Regions from separate parts of the Paraburkholderia largidicola genome, predicted to be linked through region 1. Evidence: predicted binding sites of a transcription regulator. Region 1 holds the regulator's gene; the other holds the start of a gene.
What was found. Region 1 encodes HrcA, which represses chaperone genes, less so after heat shock. Its sites were predicted from a motif close to TTAGCACTCNNNNNNNNNGAGTGCTAA; they were not measured.
Positions count from the first base shown of each region.

Region 2: PPGU16_RS12740 (co-chaperone GroES) is a predicted target of HrcA. The motif match lies at 1,744-1,770, and genes of this name have one in related genera.

Region 1 is NZ_AP023174.1:3,030,232-3,034,442, forward strand. It holds gene PPGU16_RS13420 (RNA-binding S4 domain-containing protein) at 1-4, opposite strand, end outside; gene hemH (ferrochelatase) at 79-1,149, opposite strand; gene hrcA (heat-inducible transcriptional repressor HrcA) at 1,300-2,319, opposite strand; gene PPGU16_RS13435 (hypothetical protein) at 2,318-2,593, shown strand; gene PPGU16_RS13440 (NAD kinase) at 2,601-3,503, shown strand; gene recN (DNA repair protein RecN) at 3,592-4,211, shown strand, end outside.
Region 2 is NZ_AP023174.1:2,864,128-2,868,338, forward strand. It holds gene groL (chaperonin GroEL) at 1-1,336, opposite strand, end outside; gene PPGU16_RS12740 (co-chaperone GroES) at 1,380-1,670, opposite strand; gene PPGU16_RS12745 (hypothetical protein) at 2,345-2,557, shown strand; gene PPGU16_RS12750 (hypothetical protein) at 2,662-3,804, opposite strand.

The DNA of each region.
Region 1 (4,211 bases):
TCATCAGTCCTTCTTCAGGCGTTTCCAGACGCCATAAGCCGATCTACGAATGCAGATTGCATGCCGGACACGAAAAACTCAGGCGACGGACGCGCTTTGCGGCGCGCTCACCTGCACCGGCCAGCCTTGCAGATGCTGCGCGACGATCTCGCCGAGCGCCGCGATCCACGCGGGCGACGCGTTCAGGCAGGGAATGGCGTGAAAAACTTTCCCGCCCGCGTGCACGAATTCGTCGCGCACTTCCATGCCGATTTCCTCGATCGTCTCCAGGCAATCTGCCGTAAAGCCCGGACAGAACACGTCCGCGCGATGCACGCCCGCCGCGCCCAGTTCCTTGAGCGTCGGCGCCGTATAAGGCTGCAGCCATTCGGCCTTGCCGAAGCGCGACTGAAACGTCACGCGACATTCCACCGTCGTGAGCCCAAGCGCATGCATCAGCAGCGACGCCGTCTGCTGGCATTGCTCGTGATACGGGTCGCCCAGATCGAGCGTGCGCTTGGGCACGCCGTGAAAGCTCAGCACCAGCTTGTCGCCCGCCGCAAAGTCCGGCCGTCCATGCGCATGCCAGTAATGGTTCACCTGCGCCGCGAGCGCCGATATATAAGCGGGATGATCCGCGTACTGGCGCACGGTGCGGATCTCCGGCTGGTTGCGCATCCGCCTGAGCGCGGCGAATGCGTCGTCGAATGCCGTGGCCGTGGTCGACGACGAATACTGCGGGTACATCGGCATCAACAGGATGCGCTCGGCGCCCGCCAGCTTCAGCTGGTTGAGCATGGCGGGAATGCCGGGCGTGCCGTAACGCATCGCGTAGTCGACGATCACCGTGTAGTCGTTCAGGTGCAGCAGATGCCGCAGCCCTTCCACCTGCTTTTCCGTATGCACGCGCAGCGGCGAGCCTTCAGGCATCCAGACGGCCGCGTATTTCTTCGCCGAGGCCACGCCGCGAAACGGCAGGATCAACAGACGCAGGATGATTTGCCACACGAACGACGGAATCTCGACCACGCGCGGATCGGACAGAAACTGCGCGAGATAGCGCCGCACGGCGCGAGGCGTCGGCGCATCGGGCGTACCGAGATTGATCAGCAACACGGCGACACGATGTGCCGCAGCATTCTGCGAGGGCCGCTCGAGGTCGAAGCGCATAGGCAAAGGGAAAGAGCCGTGCAAGCGCGCGGCACGTAATGAATCAGGAAGCCCATTATAGCGGCGCGGTCTGCCGCCGATACCTGGCCGTTCGGCCAATTGGCACGGCGAAAAACGCCGCGCATGATGTACACCATGCCGGGCTCGACGTTACCCCTGGCTGAGCGTCATCGAAAGCAGGCGCGCAGTGATGTCGACGATGGGAATCACGCGGTTGTAGGCCATGCGCGTCGGGCCGATCACGCCGAGCGTGCCGACGATCTTGCCGTTCACTTCGTACGGCGCGGTCACCACGCTCATTTCCTCGATGGGGACGAGGTTCGACTCGCCGCCAATGAAAATCTGCACGCCTTGCGCGTGGCTCGAGACGTCGAGCAACTGAAGGAGACTCGTCTTTTGATCGAATACATCGAACAGCTTGCGCAGCCGCGCCATGTCCGACGAAAGGTCGGCCACTTCGAGCAGATTGCGCTCGCCGGAAATCAGCACGGTTTCGCCCGTATCCGTGACGTCCGTGCTTGCGGTAACGGCCGCGTGCATCAGCGTGGTCATGTCGCCGCGCAGTTCGTCGATTTCTTCGCGCAGACGCAGGCGCACCTCGTCGAACGACAGGCCCGCGAAGTGCGCGTTGATGTAATTGGAGGCTTCCGTGAGCTGCGACGGCGAGAAATCGCGCTGCGTCGCCATGATGCGGTTCTGCACGTCGCCTTCCGGCGTCACGATGATCAGCAGAATGCGCTTGTCGGACAGACGCAGAAATTCGATCTGCTTGAACACATGGCTCCGGCGCGGCGTGAGGATCACACCCGCGAACTGCGACAGATTGGACAGCACGCTGGCGGCCGCTGCGACCACCTTCTGCGGCTCGCCCGGTTGCAGCGTGGTCTTCACCGCGCGCATCACGGCGTCTTCGTCGGCGGCCGACTCGACGGTGAGCATGGTGTCGACGAAAAGCCGGTAGCCTCGCGGCGTGGGAATGCGTCCCGCCGACGTATGCGGACTGATGACGAGCCCCAGCTCCTCCAGATCGGACATCACGTTGCGGATCGTCGCCGGGCTGAGTTCGAGCCCGGAGTACCGCGAGAGCGTGCGCGAGCCGACCGGCTGACCTTCGGCGATATATCGCTCGATCAGCGTTTTCAGGAGGGTTTGTGCGCGAGGATCTAGCATGGCGAAAAATTTTAGCGTAACCACCGCATGGCGGCGAGCGCGCGGCGGCACGCGGCGCGGCGGCTTGACAGCCGTGCGCGCCCTGCGCGGCACCCCGCCCGCGCACAAGCCGCTTCGCATGGATCCAGACAGTCGTCACGTCTGTCATGAGGACTTCACCATTCTAACGATAATCGGGCGAAGGCTGGCTGGCATCGCGCGGCCGTCGCGCGTCAGCCCCGACGGGCGTGGCGCCGCCTTCGACGGTTCTTTTCAGGTCGCACCTATGGTGTAATGCCGGCATGCAAGCTAACAGCCAGTTCAAGACCGTTGCGCTCGTCGGGCGCAGCAATACGCCGGGCATCGGGGAACCGCTGACCGCGCTCGCCGCGTGCATCGGGAAGCTCGGCTTCGACGTCGTGTTCGAGGCGGAAACCGCGCAGGAAATCGGCGCGTCGCAATGGCCCGCGCTGCGCCCGGCGGAGATCGGCGCGCGCGCGGACGTAGCCATCGTGCTCGGCGGCGACGGAACGATGCTGGGCATCGGCCGCCAACTGGCGCCGTACAGGACGCCGCTGATCGGCATCAACCACGGGCGGCTGGGCTTCATCACCGACATCCCGATCACCGACATGCGCGAGATCATTCCGCAGATGTTGTCGGGCACCTTCGAGCGCGAAGAGCGCACACTGCTCGAATCGCGGATCATGCGCGACGGCCAGCCCATCTACCATGCGCTCGCCTTCAACGACGTCGTGGTGAACCGTTCGGGCTTTTCGGGCATGGCGGAACTGCGCGTGTCGGTAGATGGCCGCTTCATGTACAACCAGCGCTCGGACGGGCTGATCGTCGCGACGCCGACGGGTTCGACGGCTTATGCGCTGTCGTCGCAAGGGCCGATTCTGCATCCGCAGCTGCAAGGCCTCGTGCTCGTGCCGATCGCGCCGCACGCGCTGTCGAACCGGCCTATCGTGATCCCGGACGACTCCAAGGTCAGTATTCAGATCATCTCGGGCCGCGATGTCAACGTGAACTTCGACATGCAGTCGTTCACCGCGCTCGAACTGAACGACACGATCGACGTGCGCCGCTCGCGCCACACGGTGCCTTTCCTGCATCCTGTCGGCTACAGCTATTACGCGACGCTGCGCAAGAAGCTGCACTGGAACGAGTATCCGTCGCACGAAGACGATCCACGCGACTGAATTCTCCCCGGCGCCGCCTGCTGACAAGCCCGAGCGTAACGACAACACACCACACCAACTCACGCCAGCCACGCCACACAGACGAGCCATGCTCCGCCACCTCTCGATACGCGACTTCGTCATCGTCGCCGCGCTCGACCTTGAATTCGACAGCGGCTTCACAGTCTTTTCCGGCGAAACGGGTGCCGGCAAATCCATTCTCATCGACGCGCTGGCGCTGGCGCTCGGCGCCCGCGCCGACGCGAGCGTCGTGCGCAACGGCGAGGCGCGCGCGGATATCACCGCCGAGTTCGACACGCATCCGCTCGTCGACGCATGGCTCGACGAACAGGCGCTCGCCGCCGACGAGACGGAGCACGGCAACACCGTGATGCTGCGTCGCGTGGTGGATGGCAACGGCCGCTCGCGCGCGTTCATCAACGGTACGGCGGCAACTCTCACACAACTGCGCGAAGTCGGCGAAATGCTCGTCGATATTCACGGCCAGCACGCACATCAACTGTTGATGCGGCCCGATGCGCAGCGCGAACTGTTCGACACGCACGCCGGACTGCTCGACACGAAGGCCACTGTGACCCGCGCGTGGCGCACCTGGCGCGACGCGGCGCAGGCCGTCGAGACCGCGCAGAGCAAGGACCGCGAACTGCAACTCGAACGCGAACGTCTTGCGTGGCAACTCGCGGAACTCGACAAGCTCTCGCCGCAGCC
Region 2 (4,211 bases), 170 kb from region 1:
CGCGCAGAACGATCTTGATACCTGCGTCCTGGTCAGCGTTGTCGCCCTTGACGCCAGCGATTGCGCTGCGTGCGCGGATCAGCGCGACGCCGCCGCCAGCCACGATGCCTTCTTCCACAGCTGCGCGCGTTGCGTGCAGTGCGTCTTCGACACGTGCCTTCTTTTCCTTCATTTCGACTTCGGTCGCAGCGCCAACCTTGATCACTGCCACGCCGCCTGCCAGCTTGGCAACGCGTTCTTGCAGCTTTTCACGGTCGTAGTCCGACGTCGCTTCTTCGATTTGCGTGCGCACTTGCTTCACGCGCGCTTCGATGCTTGCTGCTTCGCCAGCGCCGTCGATGATCGTCGTGTTTTCCTTGCCCACTTCGATACGCTTCGCTTGACCGAGTTCGTTCAGCGTTGCCTTTTCGAGCGTCAGGCCGGTTTCTTCAGCGATGACCTGACCACCCGTCAGGATCGCGATGTCTTCCAGCATCGCCTTGCGACGGTCGCCGAAGCCCGGAGCCTTGACAGCCACCGTCTTCAGGATACCGCGGATGTTGTTGACGACCAGCGTAGCCAGCGCTTCGCCTTCGACGTCTTCAGCGATGATCAGCAGCGGACGGCCAGCCTTTGCGACTTGCTCGAGAACCGGCAGCAGATCACGGATGTTCGACACCTTCTTGTCGTGCAGCAGCACGAACGGGTTGTCCAGAACGGCGACTTGCTTGTCCGGGTTGTTGATGAAGTACGGCGACAGGTAGCCGCGGTCGAATTGCATACCTTCGACAACGTCCAGCTCGTCTTGCAGCGACTTGCCGTCTTCAACGGTGATGACGCCTTCCTTGCCGACCTTGTCCATCGCTTCAGCGATGCGATCGCCGATCGACGTGTCGCTGTTCGCCGAGATCGCGCCAACCTGTGCGATTTCCTTGTTGGTCGTGCAGGGCTTGCTGATCTTGCGCAGTTCTTCGATAGCTGCTGCGACTGCACGGTCGATACCGCGCTTCAGGTCCATCGGGTTCATGCCCGATGCAACGTACTTCATGCCTTCGCGAACGATCGACTGGGCCAGAACCGTCGCCGTCGTCGTACCGTCACCGGCGTTGTCGCTGGTCTTAGAAGCGACTTCCTTGACCATTTGCGCGCCCATGTTCTGGAGCTTGTCCTTCAGCTCGATTTCCTTCGCGACGGACACACCGTCCTTCGTGACCGTCGGGCCGCCGAAGCTGCGTTCGAGAACAACGTTACGGCCCTTCGGACCCAGCGTGACCTTCACTGCGTTGGCGAGAATGTTCACGCCTTCAACCATCTTGGCACGGGCGGAATCGCCGAACACGACGTCTTTAGCTGCCATCTTCTAACTCCTTGAATTCTTGAGAATGAACCGGGACAAGTGATTACTTGTTGACAACGGCCATGATGTCTTCTTCGCGCATCACCAGCAGTTCGTTGCCGTCGACCTTGACGGTCTGGCCTGCGTACTTGCCGAACAGGACGCGGTCGCCGACCTTGACGTCGAGCGCGATCAGGCCGCCCTTGTCGTCACGCTTGCCCGGGCCGACAGCCAGGATTTCGCCTTGATCCGGCTTTTCTGCTGCGGCTTCGGGGATCACGATGCCCGACGCGGTCTTGGTTTCCTGATCCAGACGCTTGACGATCACGCGATCATGCAAAGGACGAAGGTTCATGGATAGATCCTCTCTTGATTGGGACTGAAGAACGCTGAGGTATGCCGGCTGGCGCCGCCAACCAGCGGAGTTGTTAGCACTCTCGTGCGGTGAGTGCTAATTATATGGACGAGGGATCACAAATTCAAGGAGAGACGGATGATAGCGCCCCCGCGTCGGCCGGCGCAGTTCAATCCGACTGAAGAAAAGTCGGCGGATTGAAAATAGTCCATCAAAAACAATGGCTTACGATTTTCACGCAGATCGCGAGCTAAGCCATGAAGACTGCCGGATGCAGCCCTGCGCTGAAACTGGCGGCTTCTAGGTGAAATCCCGTAATCGCCATTCGTACGCAGCCTGACCCACTCCCGCCCCTGATCCGGCCCCACAACGCTGACGCCGCGGCCTGTCTTTTTGCGTCTCGAACTTTATCGACTACCCACAAAGACACCGTGCAAATCAGCCAGGAACCGGTAGCCAGAAAAACGTCGCATCCGGCATCCGAATACTGTGCGATGACGCACAGGTACATCGGACCGCAGTCGCTAAGATCGACCCGAAATCGTAGCTATCCGAACTAAACGGACGGAGAACGCGAAGTCCGTTTGCGGCTTTCATACGAACGTCACACATCGTCACGATTCGGCTCGGAACCCTGTTTCCCGATGGAACCGGACACAGCCATTAGAGGTTGAATGATGACCAACGCCATCCATGCCGTCCGCCAATTTCAGCCCTTCCTGGAGTACCTACAGGAAGGCAAGCAAAGCCGCACGCAGAATCCGCACGTCGAAAAAGCCCATCTGATGACGATCGAGCCGTCGAGTCACGTCGTGATTTCGCGGGAAGGACGGCAGAGACTGGCGGCCGAGCGGCAGACAGAGCAGCAGTTCGATTGGGAAATTTAGGTTTGACTGCGCCGCGGCTGTGCGTCGCCGACCTCACGTACTCGAAAGGCACCGACGCACAGAACGAACGTGGAGCGCAGATCACCTGCGTCCACGCGACACAATTACTTCGTGGTCACCGATACAGCGGGCGAAAGGCTTCCCCCGTCCGAGGCGCGCATGGCGCTCGTCTGCGCATCGCCGCCATCGCGGGCCGGCGCCACCCAGGCGGCAGGCGCCGCGTTGTTCGCTGACGGACGGGCACTGTCCGTCGGCGTGCCCGGCGGCAATGGCGGGAGCGTCGGCAAGCCAGTCGGCAATCTCGTCGGCGCACTGTTGGCAACGACGGGCGGCGGTTTGCGCGGTGCCGGCGCAGCCTTCTCGCCTAGCGGCTTCCATCCTGTCGAAAGGATCGCCCGCTGAAGCAGAGCCTGAGCCTCCACGCTGCCGACATCGATCGCGAGCGCCTGGTTGGAGAGCTTGAATACACAACTCCATATCTTGTCGTTCGCACAGCTGTTCGCCACGCCTATCGCAACGTCACGTCGGTTCTCCCGATCCTTGACTTCGGTTTGCATCCGCAATGCGTCAGCGTTGCTGGGCGCCAGCAACAACGCATCCGACACTGCCGATTTCGCTTGTGTCAGGTCGTTCCGCTCGAGACTTGTGCGTGCGTCGCTGAGCGCATCGGATATCCCCCGATGCAACTGCGCGCCGCCTGGCGCGCGCGATACGACCGGCTGCGCGATCCTGTTGACGGCGGGCTGACCCGTGGCGGCCATCGAGGGCGCATCGTCCTTTGGAGGCGGCATGTACTGAGGCATCGGGCGGCTCGAAGTGTCCGCAACTGTCGACAGATCGCCGCTATCGCTGTTCCGTGTATGGCCATGACCTAGCCAGAGATAGCCCGCCACACCAAGCAGGAGCAGACCAGCCAAAGGTATCGCGCCCCTGGTGACGACCCAGCGGCGGATTGCCTGCGGCAGAGAGGGCGACACGATGTCCGGCGAAAAGTCCGGATCTCCCGCCCCTTGCCAGACGACGTTCGGCGCGGCACATTCGGTCGGTTCGTCGGCGATCGGGGCTGGGTATCGGGTTTCGGACTGGACGGCTCTCAACTGCGCTTGAGCACGCTTCGGCCGATCGGCCTCGAGCGGGCGGCTGACGCCGCAGTAGGGGCAGAAATTGACGTACTGATACAGCACGCCGCCACAAGTGCTGCAGGGCGTCGGAAACCTGACGGCGGGCGTGGTCGTTTCGGCAGACATGCTTGAACCCCAACCAAATGTGCGCGATGCCATGTCGTCAGACTCGGCGTCGATCTGACGACAGACGACAGAGTCAGCGGAACTCGCCATCCACTTCTCGCGGAGAAGCGGAGAGCCCGGCCGCAGGGCCGGTAACTGCGCAACAGAGTGCTTTATCGCACGTCGCATCAGGCGACGGTGTTAGCTATCGCACATACGTTACGAACTTATAGAAGAGAACGATTTTCTCCTCTGACTTTTCATGGACGTATGAGGCGTGCGGCGCTTTGCAGATGAAACAGCGAAGGCAGGCGAATGAAAAACCGTCGACAAAAAAATGGCGACCTTCCGGTCAGAGAAGGTCGCCATGCTGCGCAAACATCGATCAGTTGGCAACGGAACGATGCACAAGCGTCCGCGTTACCGGG